3 regions of the Enterobacter nematophilus genome follow, and region 2 is predicted to be linked to each of the others. Evidence: riboswitches for the same ligand, from Rfam matches in the RefSeq annotation. Region 2 holds a riboswitch; each other region holds the start of a gene.

Region 1 (6,997 bases), on a different contig from region 2:
GGCTGCGATAGGAGCCAATTTGCTGGTAAAGCCAGAACGGCAGCGTGCGGAAATCTTCGTTGCCAAACAGGGCTACCACGCCAAAATCGCCAATCGACAGCACGCAGGCGAAGGCCAGCGCCTGGGCGAGCGGCCGCTTCAGGGCGCGCAGCTCTACCACTTTCAGCCGCCGCCAGCCCGTAATGCCAAGGGACTGACACAGGATGCTGTACCGGCTGTTCACATCCCGCATCGGGTTTTCCAGCACCTTAAGCGCATACGGGATGGCCATTAAGGCGTTGGTAAATATAACGATGCCGTCGGCCCTTTCCGGCAGGCCGATGGTGCTGTTAAACAGCAAAAAGAAACCGGTCGCCAGCACAATACCCGGCATCGCCAGAATCAGCATGCCCGTCAGCTCCAGCGCTTGTCCGGCTTTACGAGCATGACGCGCGTAGAGCTCGCGGCTGCTCCACAACAGCATCATGGTCAGGATCACACAGACCAGCCCGGCTGCCAGCGCGATGTGTAGCGAGGTCCACGTCGCTTGCCACAGGACGGGCTGTTGCAGGACGGACATAAGATTAAGGTTTAAACCATCAACGATGACGGCCAGCAGCGGCGGCAGCAGTAGCAGCAGCGCCAGCGCGATCAGTATAAAATCCGAGATGCGGCTGTGCAGGCTGTCCTGCGGATCGCGCCAGCCGGTGATTTGATTACTGCCAGCGGGAATGGCTTTGCTCAGACGCTGGCTCAACAGCACCAGCGCCAGGCAGCACGCCATCTGCACCATCGCCAGCAGCGCGGCGCGGCCCGGATCGTAGTCGTAGCTTAAGGCCTGATAGATCGCCAGCTCAATGGTGGTAGCCTGCGGTCCGCCGCCGAGCGAAAGCACGGTGGCAAAGCTGGCGAAGCAGAGCATAAAGATCAGCGCGGCAACAGGGGCAATCTGGCGTCGCAGCCACGGCCATTCGACAAAGCGGAAGAACGACCAGCCGCGCATGCCGAGCTGGGCGGCAATCTGGCGCTGCTCGCCGGGTATGTTCTCCAGCGCCTGCAAAAAGAGGCGCGTCGCCATCGGCATATTGAAGAAAATGTGTGCCAGCAGAATGCCCTTCAGCCCGTAGGGAGAGAAGGTCCACTCCAGCCCCAAAGATGCGAAGAGCGAGGCCAGCCAGCCCTGACGACCGTAGACGCTCAGGATGCCAAAAACGGCCACCAGAACCGGCAGGATCAGCGTCATAGCGCACAGGCGAAGCAGAGCCTGCCTGCCGGGAAAACGCCGTCGGTATAGCGCCCGCGCGAGGAAAATGGCCGGGATCGCAGACAGCAGCGCAGAAAGAAACGCCTGCCAGAAGGAGAACAGGATAACGTGCCAGAGATAGCTGTCGTGCCAGAGCGCGAGCAGGTCGCTCTCTGGCGCGTTAAACCACAGTGCAAGAAATGCCCCCAGGCTGACCACCACCATCAGCATGGCGGCGAGCAGGCCGGGGATTAACCAGCCGGGAATTAACGGCTGACGGCGCGTTGCCATTCACTTACCCATGCTGCACGCTGCGCGGCGACCTGCTGCGGCGTAAATTCCAGCGAGGTTGTTGGCTTGGTCAACAGCTCGAAGCCTGCCGGTAGCGCAACGTTGGTGACCGGATACATCCAGTTGCCCGCTGGAATGGCGTTCTGGAACGCCGGTGAAACCATAAATTTCAGGAACTTCTCCGCCAGTTCAGGCTGTTTGCTGGCGGCGGTGCGGGCCGCCACTTCCACCTGCAGATAGTGCCCTTCAGCAAAATTCGCGGCGGCGTAGTTGTCTTTCTTCTCGGCGATAATGTGGTAGGCCGGAGAGGTGGTGTAGCTCAGCACCAGGTCGCTTTCCCCTTTCAGGAACAGGCCGTAGGCTTCGCTCCAGCCTTTGGTGACGGTGACGGTTTTAGCGGCTAGCTTCTGCCACGCTTCCGGCGCGTTATCCCCATAGACTTTCTGCATCCACAGCAGCAGGCCCAGGCCCGGCGTGCTGGTGCGCGGATCTTCGTAAATCACGCGCCACTTCTGGTCGCTTTCCACCAGCTCTTTCAGGCTTTTCGGCGGGTTTTTCAGCTTATTTTTGTCGTAAACAAAAGCAAAGTAGCCGTAGTCGAACGGCACGAAGGTGTCATTTTTCCAGCCGCCCGGCACGTTGACGGCATCTGCCGCCACGCCGCTTTTGGCAAACAGTTTGGTTTGCGTCGCGGCTTCCAGCAGGTTGTTATCCAGCCCAAGCACCACGTCGGCCTTGCTGTTTTTCCCTTCCATGCGCAGACGGTTGAGGAGCGATACGCCATCTTCCAGCGCCACGAACTTCAGTTCGCAGTCGCAGTCGGCTTCAAAGGCTTTTTTCATCACCGGGCCAGGGCCCCAGTCGGCGGAGAAGGAGTCGTAGGTGTAGACCGTCAGGACGGGTTTCGCGAAAGCAGGCAGCGCAAACAGCGCCAGCAGGGGAAGAACGTTTTTTAACACTTTGCACCTCAGGGTTGAGTGGCAAAGGATTTTGAGCGACAGCCTCAAATCCCTTCGCCGGCGTTATCCGGATCAGGTTCGACGGGTATTATCTCAGCGCACATCTGTGATGCAGCACCCCGTTGAGAACGGCGCTATTGTAATGATTTGGTGAATATTACGAAAGCGTTATGGCTCCGGCGGCGCAAACCAGGCGGATTTAAAATCAAACCAGCCCAGGGTGTTCATCCGCAGGCCGCGCATGCTGCGCTGTCCCTGGATCAGCAGCCAGTGGTGGATCAACGGTACGATCGTCTGTCCGGCCAGGAGCTCCTGGCACCACGCGGCCAGATCCATTTCGCCTGCCCGCCACTTCGCGGCGTCCTGCTGCCAGTCCCGCTTGATACAGTGCTGAATGAGGGGCACTTCGTACAGGTGAGAAAAGAGCGAGAAATCCAGCGGCAGCGTAAAGTTGGCGCTGTTGAGCCAGATATCGCTGACGACATCCCCGCGGTGCCATTCATCGTAATCGACTTCCTGAATCGCCAGCGTCACGCCTTCGGCCGCCAGCAGCTTGCTCATGATCTTCGCGATAAAACGGTGCTCAATGTGATCGCGATAGTAGCTGAGGGTAATGGTCTCCAGCCCGGCGGGTTTTTCACTGCGCACCGGCTGAGCATGGTGCCAGCGCGGAAGCAGGCCATATGCCGGGAACCACCAGGTCTGGTATTGATCCTCGGCGTGATAAATCAGGTTCGCCGGGGCCAGAACATGGCTGATCCACCTGCGGACGTCGTGGTTTGCTCCGCGGTGGCTGCGGCTGTCAAAGAGCAGGTAGTAACAGCCCTCCTCCAGGCGACTTTCGAACGCCTTTTCGCTTGTTGTGGGCCCCTCCAGCGTCAGGCCGGCGCTCAGCTCTTCGTTGAGATCCGGTAACACCCAGACGTTCACTTCGTCGATCAGCGCCCGATAGCCAAAGTAGTCATCAAAGGCGCGGATCTTGAGCTGATTGTTGTTATTGCGCGACACGGCGTAGGGGCCCGTGCCAATCGGCAGGCTGGCAAAATTGTTCAGCGATCGCCATTCGCCGGGCAGGATCATTGAGGGCACATAGCCCAGCAGCCACGGCAGCCATTTGTCCGGCTGAGACAGTTCAATGTCCAGCGTCCAGGCCGTGGGGGAGTGGAGCCGCGAGACGTGCGAATAGAGCGGAAGCGTGCGGGCGCGCTCCAGAGAGGCGATGACGTCACTCATCTCCAGCTCGCGGCCATGGTGGAAGTGAATGCCCGGGCGTAAAAAGAAACGCCAGTGCAGGGGGGAAAGCTGCTGCCAGTGGTGCGCGATATCCGCTTCCAGTTCCCCATTTTCCTCATTTATTTTCGTCAGACCGCTGAATATCTGCCGGGCCATGTGGGTTTCAGAACGTCGCAATGCCGTGCCGGGCAACAGGTTTTTCATCGGCCGATAGTAGAGCACCCGCAGAATGTGGCGGCCCTGACGAAAGCTGCGCCCCAGATGCGAGACCAGCATCTGGCGCACGGCGGCCTTGTCGCCCACCAGCTGCACCAGCTGATCGATGCGGTCCTGCTCCAGCAGATCCTCCGCCCGCTGCTGCTGTAGCGCCAGACCGGTATAGAGGAAGGTCAAGCGTGAGCGCTTGCCGCGTCCGGCCTCGGCCTCCCAGCTTAGCCAGCCTTGCTGCTGCATGGTGTTGAGTAACGTGCGCATATGGCGGCGAGAGCAGTTGAGGAGTTCTGCCAGCTCGTTAAGCGTGGTCTCCTGCGATTGACCCTCGCAGCACTGCCACAGGCGGATGAATTGTTGTTGCAGTCGACCGGATGGCATAAAAGAGGAACACCTGACAAAAAATCAGCAATTTATTAATCCCTATATTAAGCCAATAATTCTTCCCGATGAAGTGAGGAGGTAAATTATGAAGAGGTCTACCGCACGTCAGTTTTATCAGCAGTACTTTTCAGCGACAAAAGGATCGTCCTGGCTGGCCCGCCAGTGTGCAGAGCAACGGCTGAAAATATTGGAAGAACTGATGCAGTGGGACGTTACGAAACCGACCTCTTCCCGCTAACTCGCCTCGATCATGTGTGACTGAGTATTGGTGTTTATCACCCGCCAGCAAAATGTTTTTGCTGGCTTTTTTCGTTTATTCTTTCACCCAATTTCGATTCGCTTTCACAAGGACTTGCGCATGCTGTGGTTGATGACGATGGGGCGCCGCCTGAATGGCGTATATGCCGCTTTTATGCTGGTGGCCTTTATGATGGGCGTGGCGGGGGCCCTACAGGCGCCGACGCTGAGCCTGTTTCTCAGCCGCGAGGTGGGGGCGCAGCCGTTTTGGGTTGGCCTGTTTTATACCGTCAACGCGATTGCCGGGATCCTCGTAAGTCTGGGGCTGGCGAAACGATCGGACAACCAGGGCGATCGCCGCAGGCTGATCCTCTTTTGCTGCGCGATGGCCGTGGGCAACGCGCTGCTTTTTGCCTTCAATCGTCATTACCTGACGCTTATCACCTGCGGCGTGCTGTTGGCCTCTCTGGCGAACACTGCCATGCCGCAGCTGTTCGCGCTGGCCCGTGAATACGCCGACAGCTCGGCGCGAGAGGTGGTGATGTTCAGCTCGGTGATGCGCGCGCAGCTCTCGCTGGCGTGGGTCATCGGCCCGCCCCTGGCGTTCATGCTGGCGCTGAACTACGGCTTTACGGTCATGTTTTCTATCGCGGCAGGCATTTTTATTATCAGCCTGGCGCTGATTGCCTTTGCGCTGCCGTCTGTCGCCCGGGTTGAGCAGACGACGGATAAGCCCATCACGCAGGTGAGCGGCTGGCAGGATAAAAACGTGCGGATGCTGTTTATCGCCTCCACGCTGATGTGGACCTGCAACACCATGTACATCATTGATATGCCGCTGTGGATCAGCAGCGATCTGGGCCTGCCGGACAAGCTTGCAGGGATCTTAATGGGGACCGCTGCCGGGCTGGAAATTCCGGCAATGATTCTGGCGGGATACTACGTTAAGCGCTTCGGAAAGCGTCGGATGATGATCGTTGCCGTGGCGGCCGGGGTGCTGTTCTACGCGGGGCTGCTCCTTTTCCATTCGCGTGAAGCGTTGCTGGTGCTGCAGCTGTTTAATGCCGTGTTTATTGGGATCGTTGCCGGGATCGGCATGCTCTGGTTCCAGGATCTCATGCCCGGCCGCGCCGGCTCCGCGACTACGCTGTTCACCAACAGCATTTCGACGGGCGTTATTCTGGCGGGGGTGATTCAGGGCGCGCTGGCGCAAAGCTATGGCCATGCCTCGGTTTACTGGATGATTGCGGCGATTTCGGTGGTGACGCTTGGGCTGACCTGCCGGGTCAAGGATGTTTGATTCTGGAAGGCGGCTTCACGAAATGAAACGATTTTCTGACAGGAGCAGAGAAGGCGCATAAAGTGCGTGGCGGGTGCTTGAGGCTGTTTGCCTCAGGCTTTCGCAAGAGGCAAACAGTGGAGAGTCCCACATCAAAAAACTGATGGGGAGACCAACTTCACAACCCACATTGCGAGGTTAGTCTCTTCATTGCCGAAAAGCAATAAGGAGGCTGGAATGCCAAAACGTGCTCTGCTGTTAGGTTTGTTTCTGATCTGTACGACGCTATTGATCTTCACCTGGATGGTGCGTGATTCGCTGTGTGAGTTGCACTTCAGACAGGAGAAAACAGAGCTGGCGGCAGTGTTGGCTTACGAAGCAAAACGTTAGCGGTATTGGCGGGGAGATTTCCCCGCCTCTCCAGAGTGGTTGAGCCTCAACGCACCCTTATCAATGGCCCGCATCCTGCGGGCCATTGCCTTTAGCCCATAAACGCAGGCTGTTTTTTCTCGTACGCTGAGATGGCGTCCTCGTGCTGGAGCGTCAGGCCAATGCTGTCCAGACCGTTCAGCATGCAGTGGCGACGGAAGGCATCAATGCTGAAGCTGTAGGTCTTATCCCCGGCTTTCACCACTTCCGCTTCCAGATCCACCTCAAACGATATGCCCGGATTTGCCTGCACCAGCGCAAACAGCTCATCGACCTGCTCGTCGCTCAGCGTCACCGGCAGCAGCTGGTTGTTGAAGCTGTTGCCGTAGAAGATATCCGCGAAGCTCGGGGCGATAACTACCTTAAAGCCGTAGTCGGTCAGCGCCCAGGGCGCATGCTCACGCGAGGAGCCACAGCCGAAGTTTTCCCGCGCCAGAAGAATTGATGCACCTTTGTATTCCGGGAAGTTCAGGACGAACTCCGGGTTTGGCACTTCGCCTTTGTCGTCCAGAAAACGCCAGTCGTTGAACAGGTGTGCGCCAAAACCGGTGCGGGTCACTTTCTGCAAAAACTGCTTAGGAATGATCGCGTCCGTATCGACGTTAGCGGCGTCCAGCGGGACAACACGGCCCGTATGTTGGGTAAATTTCTCTGCCATGATTGTCTCCTTATTTCAGGCTGCGAATATCGGCGAAATGACCGGTTACTGCCGCAGCGGCGGCCATTGCCGGGCTGACCAGGTGGGTGCGTCCA
Region 2 (6,997 bases):
GCACTTCGCCGCCGGAATCTTTGCGCCAGATCCTGACCGCCCCCTGGTTGTCCGCATAACCGCTGGCGGTAAACGGCGGCAGGGAGGTGTCGTGGCTACAGGCGGACAGCAGCAGCATACCTGCCAGCGCGAGCGTTCCACGCCAGACAGACAAAAGGGGCGTTGCCGCCCCTTCGCTAAAACTGTTCACTGCCACGCGTCTTACTTAACAGCGTCTTTCAGTGCTTTACCAGAAACAAATGCCGGCACGTTAGCTGCGGCGATTTTGATTTCTTTACCGGTCTGCGGGTTGCGGCCAGTACGCTCAGCGCGGTGGTTCACTTTGAAGGTACCGAAACCAACCAGTTGTACAGCATCGCCTTCTTTCAGAGACTCAGTAATAGCAGCCAGGGTAGATTCCAGAGCAGCTTTAGCCTGCACTTTAGACAGATCAGCCTTGTCCGCAATTACATCAATCAGTTGAGTCTTGTTCATAAGTTATCCTTTCAATGTGTTTATCGCTTGCTAAGCATCGAGTGCGACGAAAATGCCAAAAAAGCACTCTCCTGCATACACGCACCGATAGCCACTTTTTTTCGCCCTCCAAATGTAGACCAGACGGGGGGCAGAAGGGAAGAGTCGAGGTGCGACAAAACAGGCGTTAAATCACGTTTTGTTGTCTCATTGGTTAAAAATTATACCAATATTGCTCTCACCGGCCTCGCGTAAGTCTGCACGCAGCCCTTTGATCAGCTCAATATCGCGTTCTTCACACTCTGCCAGCAGGCGGAAAATTTCCCACTGGATGTCCCATTCTTGCTCAACGGCCGGATTAGCACGCAGCTCTTCGTCGGTCATTTCACGACCTTCCTGGGTCATTTCAAGCATCGCGACGGTCGTAATGGATGCCTTACTGACTTCAATTGCATGCTCCAGCGTTTCACCGCTCAGACGGGAGTGGAGCAGCTCGCTTAACGCCACGCAGGCATCAATCGCCGGATAAACTCCGTACAGGTCAAAATCATCCGCAACCGGGATCGCCTCTTCCAGCTTTTCCAGCTGAGAGTCGAAGTTCACCTTCGCATCTTTCACCGTCAGCGTCTCCCAGATTAAATCCAGGATACGACGATAAATCTGGCCTTCGCCAAACTCCGTTTGCTTACAGAACGCGGCGTAGTTGGGATACATGCGCTCGCACAGGCAAGCCATAAACGTCACGTGCTGCCAACTTTCCAGCTTCTCAAGGCGCAGATGAATCGGGTTTTGTAGCATGATGATGTCTCGAATCGAAAATTAGCCGCAGTTTACCTGAATCACGGCTGAATTTCCTGCCAACGAACAAAAGCCGGACGCGAGGAGGCGACAGCGTCAGCCCAGCGCGTCGGCTCCGGTAAACGATAGCCCTTCATGCAGCGCTGCACCCACGCCAGCGCGCTGTCCATGCTGACCCGATGCCCGGTCGCGATAAACAATGGATTACAGCGCGCCTTGCTGCGCCAGACCCACGCCAGCTGCTCGCCTTTATGAATAAGCGGCGCCAGCGCGCCCGGCTCGGCGGAGAGCGGCTCAAACGCACCACACAGGCGTTTTTTTGCTACGCCAATGGTCGGCACATCCACCAGCAGCCCAAAGTGGCTGGCAACGCCTAAGCGGCGCGGATGGGAAATACCGTGTCCATCGACAAACAGCAGGTCAGGTTTTTGCGAAAGTTGCTCCCACGCGGCCAGCAGCGCGGGATATTCGCGGAAGGAGAGAAAGCCGGGGATATACGGCATGGTGGTCGCGATGCGCGCCACCTTGTACTCCACCAGTTCAAGCGAAGGGTATTTCAGCACCACCATCGCCGCTCGCGTCACTTCACCGCCCTGCTCGAACCCGACGTCCGCTCCGCCAATGTACTGCGGAGGATCCTTATCCAGACGATCCTCGCGGATCACTGATGAAGCCAGTTCGATTTGCTGAGCGCGTAGCGACGCGAGATCCATAACCACTCCTTACTTGTGATACTGGGCAGAAAGCCGATGCACCGCCTCCACAAATACGCCAGCGTGTTCTGGCGGCACATCCTGATGAATGCCGTGGCCGAGGTTAAAGACGTGCCCTTCACCCTGGCCGAAACCAGACAGTATAGTCGACACTTCTTCTTCAATACGTGCTGGCGGCGCATAGAGCATGGACGGATCCATGTTGCCCTGCAGCGCCACTTTGTCGCCCACGCGACGGCGCGCATCGGCAATATCGGTCGTCCAGTCGAGGCCCAGCGCGTCGCAGCCGGTCGCCGCCATCGCTTCCAGCCACTGACCGCCACCTTTCGTGAACAGCGTCACCGGCACGCGGCGACCTTCGTTTTCACGCAGCAGGCCATCGACGATTTTGTGCATGTAATACAGGGAGAACTGCTGATAATCACGCCCGGTAAGCACGCCGCCCCAGGTGTCGAAAATCATCACCGACTGCGCGCCCGCTTTAATCTGCGCGTTGAGATAGAGCGTGACGCTCTTCGCCAGCTTGTCGAGCAGGGCATGCAGGGCCAGCGGCTCGGCGTACATCATCTTTTTAATCATGGTGAAGGCTTTGCTGCTGCCCCCTTCCACCATGTAAGTGGCCAGCGTCCACGGGCTGCCGGAGAAGCCAATCAGCGGCACTTCGCCCTTCAGCTCGCGGCGAATGGTGCGCACGGCGTTCATCACATAGCCCAGCTCGCCTTCCGGATCGGGGATTGGCAGCTTATCCACATCGGCTTTGCTTTTAATTGGGGAGGTGAAGCGCGGGCCTTCGCCGGTTTCGAAATAGAGCCCAAGGCCCATGGCGTCCGGAATGGTGAGAATGTCCGAAAAGAGAATGGCGGCATCCAGCGGGTAGCGGCGCAGCGGCTGGAGCGTGACTTCACAGGCCAGCTCGGCGTTTTTGCACAGCGACATAAAATCACCCGCCTGCGCGCGCGTGGCTTTGTACTCTGGCAGATAGCGTCCCGCCTGGCGCATCATCCACACCGGGGTGACATCAACGGGCTGGCGCAGCAGCGCACGCAGATAACGATCGTTCTTCAGTTCGGTCATTTTTGCAGTTCCTTAAGCGTCATGGCCTCAGTGTAACACTACTCATACTCGGCCCGACACATTGCCACGGTATCTTCTATCAGGCGGCGCGCCACCGTACCCGGCGGGGGTAGAAGAGGCAGATCGTCATAACGATACCAGTTTGCCTCCAGCAGCTCTTTCTGGTCGATAACGATCTCGCCGCTGTCGTATTCCGCCATAAACGCCGTCATTAGGGACATCGGGAACGGCCACGGCTGCGACGTCACGTAGCGTAGGTTTTTCACCTTGATTCCGCTCTCTTCCATCACCTCGCGCGCCACCGCCTGCTCCAGCGTTTCGCCCACTTCGACGAAACCGGCCAGCACGGTATGAATGCCGTTGCGATGACGCGTATGCTGCGCCAGCAGGATGGAATCGTCCCGGCGGATGGCGACGATGATGCACGGCGCAATCTGCGGATAGTAGCGTTCACGGCAGTGGCCGCAGAGCAGAGCCCACTCGGTTTTGCTCGGGTGCATGGTATACCCGCAGTAGCCACAGTATTTGTGCGAGCGGTAAAACTCCGCCAGCTGCACGCCCCGCCCCGCCAGCTGAAACAGCCCCGCGTCCAGATCCAGCACCTGGCGAACGGATCCCATATCCTGTCGCCGAGATTGTCGGATCAACCACACCGGATCGCCCTGCCACTCGCCGATCCGCAGAGCGGGCTGACCGACAAGATCGAAGATTTCTGCCGCACCGTAAGGTATTTCTCCACCGGGCAGCCACAACTTCTGTTCGTGGCTGACGATCCACCAACCCAGATCTGATTTTTCAATAATACGATCCATATCTATTGCACTACCTTCGCTTCACTGACATGTTGTTAGCATTGTGGTTACATTTTGGATAAGTAGATCCCATTCTAAACTTTGCGGAGTCGACCATGTTAAACCAGCTAGAAAGTCTGACGGAGCGCGTTGGAGGAAGTAACACACTGGTGGATCGCTGGCTACATGTACGCAAGCATCTCCTCGTGGCGTATTACAATCTGGTCGGTCTTAAGCCTGGCAAAGAATCCTTTATGCGGCTGAATGAAAAAGCGCTGGATGATTTTTGTCAGAGCCTGGTCGACTACCTTTCCGACGGCCATTTCAACATTTATGAACGCATTATCCGCGAAATGGAAGGCACAAATCCCTGTTTAGCGGCCAGCAAACTTTGTCCGCTGCTGGAAGCCAACACCCAGCAGATCATGGATTACTACGATTCCACGCTCGAGAATGCCATCGATCACGATAATTATCTTGAGTTCCAGCAGGCGCTTTCCGATCTTGGCGAAGCGCTGGAGGAGCGATTCACGCTGGAAGATAAGCTGATCGCCCTCGCCCTGGATAACGGCCTGGACGTCAGCCACGAAGATAACGTCGTGCGCCCGGCTTGAGTTCTTAATCGTTAACGAGTAATTTACAACCATTCGCCCCTCTGCGGAGGGGGATTTTTCTTGTCGGAGTGCCCAGTGTGAAAGCACGGGCTGAGACCGTTAATTCGGGATCCGCGGAACCTGATCAGGCTAATACCTGCGAAGGGAACAAGAGTTACACTGCTGTTGAATCGCCCCTGGGCGATCTTCTCTTGCTTCATCCGTCGTCTGACAAGCCATGTCCTTCACTTTTGGAATGAGCTATGTCTACTACTAAACTGACCCGCCGCGAACAGCGCGAACACGCCCAACGCTTCATCGACACCCTGGAAGGTACCGCCTTTCCGAACTCGAAACGCATCTACATTACCGGCTCGCAGGCCGATATCCGCGTCCCAATGCGCGAAATCCAGCTCAGCCCGACGCTTATCGGCGGCAGCAAAGATAACCCCCAGTATGAAGACAACGAAGCCGTGCCGGTGTATGACACCTCCGGCCCGTACGGCGATCCCTCTGTCGCCATTAACGTCCAGCAGGGTCTGGCAAAGCTCCGCCAGCCGTGGATTGACGCGCGTAACGACTGCGAAGAGCTGAGCGTGCGCAGCTCTGCGTACACCAAAGAACGCCTGGCCGACGACGGTCTGGACGAGCTGCGCTTTTCCGGCCTGCTGACGCCAAAACGCGCTAAAGCGGGCAAATGCGTAACCCAGCTGCACTACGCGCGCCAGGGTATCGTTACGCCGGAGATGGAGTTCATCGCCATCCGCGAAAATATGGGCCGCGAGCGCATCCGCAGCGAAATATTGCGCCACCAGCATCCCGGCGAAGGCTTTGGCGCTCGTCTGCCGGAAAACATCACGCCGGAGTTTGTGCGTGACGAAGTGGCCGCCGGGCGCGCGATTATCCCCGCCAACGTCAACCACCCGGAATCCGAGCCGATGATTATCGGCCGCAACTTCCTGGTGAAGGTTAACGCCAACATCGGCAACTCGGCGGTGACGTCATCCATCGAAGAAGAGGTGGAAAAGCTGGTCTGGTCAACGCGCTGGGGCGCGGACACGGTGATGGACCTCTCCACTGGCCGCTACATCCACGAAACCCGCGAATGGATCCTGCGTAACAGCCCGGTGCCGATCGGTACCGTCCCGATTTACCAGGCGCTGGAGAAGGTCAACGGCATCGCCGAAGATCTCACCTGGGAAGCGTTCCGCGACACGCTGCTGGAGCAGGCAGAACAGGGCGTGGACTACTTCACCATTCACGCGGGCGTGCTGCTGCGCTACGTACCGATGACGGCGAAACGTCTGACCGGCATCGTCTCGCGCGGCGGTTCCATCATGGCGAAGTGGTGCCTGTCCCATCATCAGGAAAACTTCCTCTACGAACACTTCCGCGAGATCTGCGAAATCTGCGCCGCCTATGACGTATCGCTGTCGCTGGGCGACGGCCTGCGTCCGGGCTCTATCCGCGACGCCAACGACGAAGCGCAGTTTGCCGAGCTGCACACGCTGGGCGAGCTGACCAAAATCGCCTGGGAGTATGACGTGCAGGTGATGATTGAAGGCCCTGGGCACGTGCCGATGCAGATGATCCGCCGCAATATGACCGAGGAGCTGGAGCACTGCCACGAAGCGCCGTTCTATACCCTGGGGCCATTGACCACGGATATCGCACCGGGCTACGACCACTTCACCTCCGGGATTGGCGCGGCGATGATCGGCTGGTTCGGCTGCGCCATGCTCTGCTACGTCACGCCAAAAGAGCACCTCGGGCTGCCAAACAAAGAGGACGTAAAGCAGGGGCTGATCGCCTACAAGATTGCCGCCCACGCGGCGGACCTGGCGAAAGGCCATCCGGGCGCGCAAATCCGCGACAACGCCATGTCCAAAGCGCGCTTTGAATTCCGCTGGGAAGATCAGTTCAACCTGGCGCTCGATCCGTTCACCGCCCGCGCCTACCACGACGAAACCCTGCCGCAGGAATCGGGCAAGGTGGCGCACTTCTGCTCCATGTGCGGACCGAAGTTCTGCTCGATGAAAATTAGCCAGGAAGTGCGCGACTACGCCGCCGCGCAGACCATTGAAGTCGGTATGGCGGACATGTCAGAAACCTTCCGCGCGAAAGGCGGCGAAATCTACCTCAAAAAAGAGGAGGCGTAATGTACCAGCCCGACTTTCCTCCTGTCCCTTTCCGGTTAGGGCTCTATCCGGTGGTAGACAGCGTGGAGTGGATCGCACGCCTGCTGGAGGCCGGCGTTCGCACCCTCCAGCTGCGCATCAAGGATAAGCGCGATGAAGAGGTAGAGGCCGATGTGGTTGCCGCCATCGCGCTGGGACGCCGCTACGACGCCCGCCTGTTTATCAACGACTACTGGCGGCTGGCCGTTAAGCACCGGGCGTACGGCGTGCATCTGGGTCAGGAGGACCTGGAAACCACCGACTTGAACGCCATCCGCCAGGCTGGCCTGCGCCTTGGCGTTTCAACACACGATGATATGGAAATCGACGTGGCGCTGGCGGCCCGCCCCTCTTACATCGCCCTCGGCCACGTCTTCCCGACGCAAACCAAGCTGATG
Region 3 (6,997 bases), on a different contig from region 2:
GCAAACCCAGTTCAGCACCTTCTTCCCGCTGCTGCTGGTCTATTCCCTGACCTATATGCCGACCATCGCGCTGACTAACAGCATTGCCTTCGCGAACGTGGACGACGTTGAGGCCGATTTCCCGCGCATCCGCGTGATGGGCACCATCGGCTGGATCGCCTCCGGGCTGGCGTGCGGGTTCCTGCCGCAAATGCTCGGCTACAGCGATATTTCCGATACCAATATTCCGCTGCTGATGACCGCAGCCAGCTCCGCCCTGCTCGGCGTCTTTGCCCTGTTCCTGCCGAACACGCCGCCGAAAAGTACCGGCAAGCTGGATTTCAAAGTCATGCTGGGGCTGGATGCGCTGGTCCTGCTGCGCGATAAAAACTTCCTGGTATTCTTCTTCTGCTCGTTCCTGTTCGCCATGCCGCTGGCCTTCTACTACATCTTCGCTAACGGCTATCTCACCGAAGTGGGGATGAAAAACGCCACCGGCTGGATGACCCTCGGCCAGTTCTCTGAAATCTTCTTTATGCTCGCCCTGCCGTTCTTTACCAAACGCTTTGGTATTAAGAAGGTCTTACTGCTGGGCCTGATCACCGCCGCCATCCGCTACGGGTTCTTCGTTTACGGCGGTGCCGAGCAGTACTTCACCTACGCCCTGCTGTTCCTCGGCATTCTGCTGCACGGCGTGAGCTACGACTTCTACTACGTGACCGCGTACATCTACGTGGATAAAAAAGCGCCGGTGCACATGCGCACCGCCGCGCAAGGCCTGATTACGCTGTGCTGTCAGGGGTTTGGTAGCCTGCTGGGTTACCGCCTGGGCGGCGTGATGATGGAAAAAATGTTCGCCTACAAAGAGCCGGTGAATGGGCTGACCTTCAACTGGGCCGGAATGTGGACATTTGGTGCAGTCATGATTGCCGTGATTGCCGTGCTGTTTATGCTGTTTTTCCGCGAATCGGATAAAGAGATCACCGCAATTGAGGTGGTTGATGGCGATACCGCGCTGACACAAGGGGAAATTAAATGAAACAAGACCGTATTCTCGGGGCCCTTTACGGCCAAGCGTTAGGGGATGCGATGGGTATGCCGTCGGAACTGTGGCCGAGAAAGCGCGTCAAGGCGCACTTCGGCTGGATCGACCGCTTTTTACCCGGCCCGGCAGAGAATAACGCGGCCTGCTATTTCAAACAGGCAGAATTCACCGATGATACCTCGATGGCGCTGTGCCTGGCCGATGCGATCGTTGAGTGCGACGGGGAGATTAACGCGGACGTTATCGGCAAGCATATCCTGAACTGGGCGCTCGACTTCGACGCGTTTAACAAAAACGTGCTCGGCCCGACCTCGAAAATCGCGCTTAACGCGATCCGTGACGGGAAGCCGGTCAGCGAGCTGGACAACAACGGCGTGACTAACGGGGCGGCGATGCGTGCCTCCCCGCTGGGCTGCCTGCTCCCGGCGACGCGGCTGGAGCACTTTGTGGGACAGGTGGCTCTGGCCTCCAGCCCGACGCATAAATCGGATCTCGCCATTGCCGGCGCGGTGGTGATTGCCTGGGCGGTTTCCCGCGCCATCGACGGGGAACGCTGGCAGAACATCGTCGATGCCCTGCCGGGGATCGCCCGCTATGCGCAGGAGGTGAAAACCACCACCTTCAGCGCGTCGCTGGCGGCGCGCATTGAGCTGGCGCTTAAGACCGTGCGGGAAGCCAACGGCATCGACTCCGCCAGCGAGCAGATTTATCAGCTCACTGGCGCAGGTACCAGCACCATTGAGTCCGTTCCTGCGGCCATCGCGATGGTGGAGCTGGCGGGAACCGACCCGAACCGCTGCGCGATTTTATGCGCCAATCTGGGCGGCGATACCGACACCATTGGCGCGATGGCGACGGCCATCTGCGGCGCGCTCCACGGCGTGCAGGCGATTGACCCGGCGCTGAAGGCCGAGCTCGACGCCGTTAATCAGCTCGATTTCGGTCACTACTGCGAAAAACTGCTGCACTTCAGGGAGCAAAGGGAGGGCGTATGAATTCGTTTGCCCAACGTCTCGACACCCTGCACGCCACGCGCCCGGTGACGGTGCTGGGCGCGGCGGTAATTGACGTCATCGCCGACGCCTACGCCCTGCCCTGGCGCGGGTGTGATATCGAGCTTAAACAGCAGGGGGTGAATATCGGCGGCTGCGCGCTGAATATCGCCATCGCCCTGAAGCGGCTCGGCATTGCGGCGCAAAACGCCCTCCCCGTTGGCCACGGCGTGTGGGCGGATATTATTCGTAACGCGATGGCGAAGCAGGATCTGCACAGCGCCGTGGAGGCTGAAACCGGCGACAACGGCTGGTGTCTGGCGCTGGTGGAGCCTGACGGCGAGCGCACCTTTATGTCCTTTAGCGGCGTCGAGAACCAGTGGCAGCAGCGCTGGCTTGACGAGCTAAACGTTCCGCAAAACAGCCTGGTTTATTTGTCCGGCTACCAGCTGGCCTCGCCGTGCGGCGAGCTGCTGACGGGCTGGTTTGAAGGGCTGCGGGACGTGACGGCGCTTATCGATTTCGGCCCGCGCATCGCGGATATCCCTGACGCGCTGATGGCGCGGATTATGGCCTGCAGGCCGATCGTGTCGCTTAATCGTCAGGAAGCGGAGCTCGCTGCTGAAAGGCTGGGGGTTGAGGCTGAAAACCTGGGTGTGGAGTGGCAGCAGCGCTTCGGCGCCGCGCTGATAGTGCGCCATGATAAAGACGGTGCTACGTGGTATGACGGTGGTGCCTCGGGCGTTGTTCCGGCGTTTCCCGCCACGGTCGTGGACACCATTGGCGCAGGCGACAGCCACGCGGGCGGCACGCTTGCCGGGCTGGCGGCGGGATGGTCACTGGCGGATGCCGTTCTGCTGGGGAATGCCGTGGCGTCCTGGGTGGTCAGCCACCGCGGCGGGGACTGCGCGCCCACACTTGAGGAATTACTCCTCGCACACAAAGACGTATAGGTCGCTGCGACAGTAGCTGATGCTGTACTCAATCGGCCGGTGCTGCTGGTCAAGCGCAACCTGCTTGATCACCAGCACCGGTATTTTTTCGTCCATCTTAATGTGCGCCTGAAACTCGCTGTCCGGCATGCGGGCGCTGACCCGTGAACGGGTGCGCTGCGGGAAGATATTCTGACTGCGGAAGTAGTCGTACAGCGAAATCCCTATCGCATCCGGTTCGGGAATGAGCCCGACCGGCACCCAGGACTCTTCAATCGACACCGCATCGTCATCAACATAGCGAATACGCTTCAGCAAAAAGACGTCGCTGTTCGGCTCCAGCGACAGGTGGCCCGCCACCTCTTCCGGGCATTTCACCACGCGCTTGTTGACCCACAGCGTGTTTGGCGTTTTACCGCGCAGCACCACCTGCTGAGAGAACCCGCGCGCTTCCTTGAGCGAGTATTCGAAGATATTGTTAATTTGCGTGCCGTAACCCCGGGCTCGCGTGACAACACCCTCGGCTTCCAGCGCCTGCATCGCTTTGCGCACGGTGATCCGCGACACCCCCGTTAACTGGCTCAGATCGCGCTCGCCGGGCAAAATGTTCCCGTGCTCCAGCACGCCGCTGCGCACCGCATTTTTTACCGTTTCGGCAAATTTCAGGTACAGCGGCGTGTTGTCAGGCGCGGCGATCCGTTCAGTCAGTTGAGCGATTAACCGGGTATGCGCTTGTTCCATCTCTGTTTTCTCAGGCGTGGTGTTTCCTGCCAGTATACTGGGTTACCACCACGCATGAAAATGATGAACCGGCCCAATACCGTGACCGACTTCCAGAGTATCGGCTTTTGCCAGCGCCGCCGAGAGCCAGATTTTCGCTTCTCGCACCGTCTCAGCCCAGCCGTCATGCCGCGGGCGCAGCGCCGCCAGCGCGGCGGAGAGGGTGCACCCCGTGCCGTGGGTGTTTTTGGTCTGCACGCGCGGAGCCGTAAAACGCTGCTCGCCGTCGCGGGTAAAGAGCCAGTCCGGGCTTTCAGCGTCATCCAGGTGGCCGCCTTTCATCAGCACCGCCCCGCACCCCATCGCCAGCAGCGCGTTCCCCTGCTCTTTCATTTCCCGTTCAGTTTGCGCGTGCGACGTGCCTAACAGCGCGGCGGCTTCCGGCAGATTGGGCGTGATAAGCGCCACCTGCGGCAGCAGCTTACTGCGCAGCGTCTCAACGGCGGAGGCGGAGAGCAGCGGATCGCCGCTTTTTGCCAGCATGACGGTATCCAGCACCACGTTTTGCACCTGATAGCGCTTAAGCCGCTCGGCCACCGCTTCCACAATGTCCGTTTCGGCCAGCATGCCGATCTTGGTGGTATCAATACGCACGTCGCTGAACACCGAATCCAGCTGCGCGGCAACAAAATCCGGCTCGATGCGGTAGACCGACTGCACGCCGCGCGTGTTTTGCGCCACCAGCGCGGTAATCACCGAGCAGCCGTACGCGCCAAGGGCCGAGAAGGTTTTCAGATCGGCCTGGATGCCCGCCCCGCCGCTGGGGTCGGTACCGGCTATGGTGAGAGCGTTAATCCGTTTCATGCCTGCTCCTCCAGCGTATAGAGCGCATCCAGGAACGCGCTGGCAAAACTGCCTGGCCCTTGTGACTGCGCAACGGCCACCGTTCCGGCTCGCTTCATCCATCCGCAGGCGGCGGCAACGTTATCCAGCCGGTCGCCCGGCAGCGAGCAGCTTGCCGCCACAACGGCAGAGAGCGCGCATCCGGTTCCCACCACGCGCGTCATTAACAGGTCTCCGCCCGTGACCGTTCGGGTCCGCTCTCCGTCGGTGATGTAGTCCACCTCGCCGGTGACGACCACAATGGCATGGGTCTGGCGGGCCAGCGCCTGAGCGGCAGGCAACGCGCTGGCGGCGGTGTCGGTGGTATCAACGCCGCGCCCGCCCGCGCTCATTCCGGCAAGGGCCAGGATTTCGGAGGCGTTGCCGCGAATGGCGGCCGGGTTCAGGGCCAGGATTTGATGGCAAAAACGGGTACGGAACGTCAGGGCGCCCACCGCAACCGGGTCCAGCGTCCAGGGTTTGCCTGCCGCCACCGCGCTTTCAATCGCCCGACGCATCGACTGCGCCCGCGGAGAGGTCAACGTGCCGACGTTAATCAGCAGCGCATCAGCGACGGCGGCGAACTGTTCAGCCTCTTCGGCCTCAATCACCATTGCAGGGGATGCGCCAAGCGCCAGCAAAACGTTAGCCGTAAAGGTCTGTACGACATCGTTGGTCATACAATGGGTCAGCGGAGAACGGGTTCGGAAGTGGTGTAAAACGTGTAAATCGAGCAGGTCAGGCTGCATAGGTTCGCTCCTGCCTTGCGTGAAGAAGCGATGACCGGGAAGGCATCTGACTTCCCTACGCTGGCATTATCCAGATCAGGTAATACGGGTATTTCTCAGCCCATCAGCGATGGGGCACCCCGAGTCATGAAGATTGAATCTCTATACTTTTTGCCAGCTTAGGGCAAGTTGCTTGCTGTTGCAAGCCAGCCCTTTCAGTCATCGCTTCTTCACGCTGTACCCCACCTTGTACCTCAGTTTGTACCCCATATCTGTATGACAAAACTTGTTGAATATCTAAACGTGCTTCTAAAAACGACTCGCGTAGAAAACGTCACTGAAGAGTTTCGTCAGTGTAGTTCCTAAGTGTTCTTTTTTTTTGGATGCGGCTGGTAATGTACCAAACAGCGCGAAAGAATAAGAAAATGTAGAGCGGGGTAATCATAATCCTCTTGGTTAAAATGGTATCGTTGATTGTTCAATCTGGGTGTATTCATACGGGTGTGTTTCCTGAAATAGTTGCTCAGTTCCCATTGAATGATCTATTCCGATTCGTTGAAGCACTCGTGCTGACCAGGAATAAAAGCTCTCGTCCTCTCGTCGTAGTGACAGATTTTCAAACAGATATTTCACTGCGTCAGAAATACGAATTCTTTGAGGCGTTATCGCTGGTGTGTCTTCTTGGGTTGCTGCGGTCTTCGCAATTTCAGGCGCTGGCTGGTGTGGCACTACATCAGAAATAATATCAGGCTGAACTGTCAGTGCTTCTGGTGGGGTAATGTGCGCATCAGTTAGCGGAAGTGCTCGTAACTCTAAATTACGTCGTCCTTCGATTTTGGTTACTGATAATAATCCGATGGATTCCATCAATTCGATCAGGTCGTTTGTCTTTGGTCGAGATAAATCACAAACCTTTGCAAGCTCGGATTGCTCTTCGTAACAAACACCGCCGGATCTCTCCCAGTCTGCTACGTAGCAATATAACTTTTGCATCCTGGCGCTGAACTTTACCCTTCCTTTTTCAAGAAGTGGAGAATAGATAAATGGTATTTCTTTGAAGTAGTGGGGAATGTTGAGAGTACGATCTCTTACTTTTCCACCTTTGTCGGTGTATTTGTATTTTGGGTCTGCCTGGATCTGGGCGAGTGTTTTTGCCATTGTTGTTTGCTCCTATGTATGCTCAGTAAGTTACGAATGCTCTTCATTTGGTTTTCTCCGCTTCTCATTCGTGGGTTGGGTTTTGACGCTGAAACGTGGTTGTTACGCGCCAGCTTTCGAATATTTAACCGCCAGGTTTTGACACTCTTCAAGAAGTAGTGCGCTTACGCTCATTTTTCGGCGCTTTGCTTCTTTGAACAGAATCTGAAATGTCGCATCAGGGATCATTAACGATGTGGACGGCGGTAGTTTGGTTTTCTTCTCGATTATTCTGGTTTCCTCCTGGGTTAGCTGGTCACTGGGGTGAAATTTGGCGTTGCTCGCCATTCGTCAAAGCGTCGGATCGCTTCCTCGAACATTTCCACCCTGTCCGTTTGTTCACTCTTACGCGCTCGGACAAGTGAACTGTAAACAAGTGTTCGTGTTGTTCGGCCTGTAATCAAATCTGCGTAGATTTGGTCAACGTTGAAGTAACGCATGTTTTTTGCTCCTGTTTGGTTTTCTCCAGACGCAAAAAAGCCCCCGCACCAAAAACCTGGTGGAGGCTGCAATTCATGCGTA

The links. Region 2 has a riboswitch for thiamine pyrophosphate ahead of thiC (phosphomethylpyrimidine synthase ThiC). Riboswitches for the same ligand answer to the same signal wherever they lie in the genome.
Region 1: linked by a shared signal. The riboswitch ahead of thiB (thiamine ABC transporter substrate binding subunit) and the one ahead of thiC (phosphomethylpyrimidine synthase ThiC) in region 2 are both predicted to bind thiamine pyrophosphate.
Region 3: linked by a shared signal. The riboswitch ahead of thiM (hydroxyethylthiazole kinase) and the one ahead of thiC (phosphomethylpyrimidine synthase ThiC) in region 2 are both predicted to bind thiamine pyrophosphate.

What each region holds. Positions count from the first base shown of each region.
Region 1 covers NZ_JAPKNE010000004.1:156,445-163,441, reverse strand. Annotated here, with positions in the region: gene thiP (thiamine/thiamine pyrophosphate ABC transporter permease ThiP) at 1-1,513, opposite strand, end outside; gene thiB (thiamine ABC transporter substrate binding subunit) at 1,489-2,472, opposite strand; TPP riboswitch at 2,504-2,604, opposite strand; gene sgrR (HTH-type transcriptional regulator SgrR) at 2,641-4,296, opposite strand; gene sgrT (glucose uptake inhibitor SgrT) at 4,385-4,537, shown strand; gene OSH03_RS13275 (sugar efflux transporter) at 4,658-5,836, shown strand; gene OSH03_RS13270 (Hok/Gef family protein) at 6,053-6,205, shown strand; gene leuD (3-isopropylmalate dehydratase small subunit) at 6,297-6,902, opposite strand; gene leuC (3-isopropylmalate dehydratase large subunit) at 6,913-6,997, opposite strand, start outside.
Region 2 covers NZ_JAPKNE010000015.1:3,863-10,859, forward strand. Annotated here, with positions in the region: gene OSH03_RS21605 (DUF1481 domain-containing protein) at 1-190, opposite strand, end outside; gene hupA (nucleoid-associated protein HU-alpha) at 202-474, opposite strand; gene OSH03_RS21615 (YjaG family protein) at 661-1,251, opposite strand; gene nfi (deoxyribonuclease V) at 1,293-1,964, opposite strand; gene hemE (uroporphyrinogen decarboxylase) at 1,974-3,038, opposite strand; gene nudC (NAD(+) diphosphatase) at 3,077-3,850, opposite strand; gene OSH03_RS21635 (Rsd/AlgQ family anti-sigma factor) at 3,946-4,443, shown strand; TPP riboswitch at 4,498-4,607, shown strand; gene thiC (phosphomethylpyrimidine synthase ThiC) at 4,686-6,581, shown strand; gene thiE (thiamine phosphate synthase) at 6,581-6,997, shown strand, end outside.
Region 3 covers NZ_JAPKNE010000002.1:250,827-257,823, reverse strand. Annotated here, with positions in the region: gene OSH03_RS07915 (nucleoside permease) at 1-1,018, shown strand, start outside; gene OSH03_RS07910 (ADP-ribosylglycohydrolase family protein) at 1,015-2,019, shown strand; gene OSH03_RS07905 (PfkB family carbohydrate kinase) at 2,016-2,969, shown strand; gene OSH03_RS07900 (GntR family transcriptional regulator) at 2,943-3,689, opposite strand; gene thiD (bifunctional hydroxymethylpyrimidine kinase/phosphomethylpyrimidine kinase) at 3,732-4,532, opposite strand; gene thiM (hydroxyethylthiazole kinase) at 4,529-5,299, opposite strand; TPP riboswitch at 5,335-5,431, opposite strand; gene OSH03_RS07885 (hypothetical protein) at 5,735-6,436, opposite strand.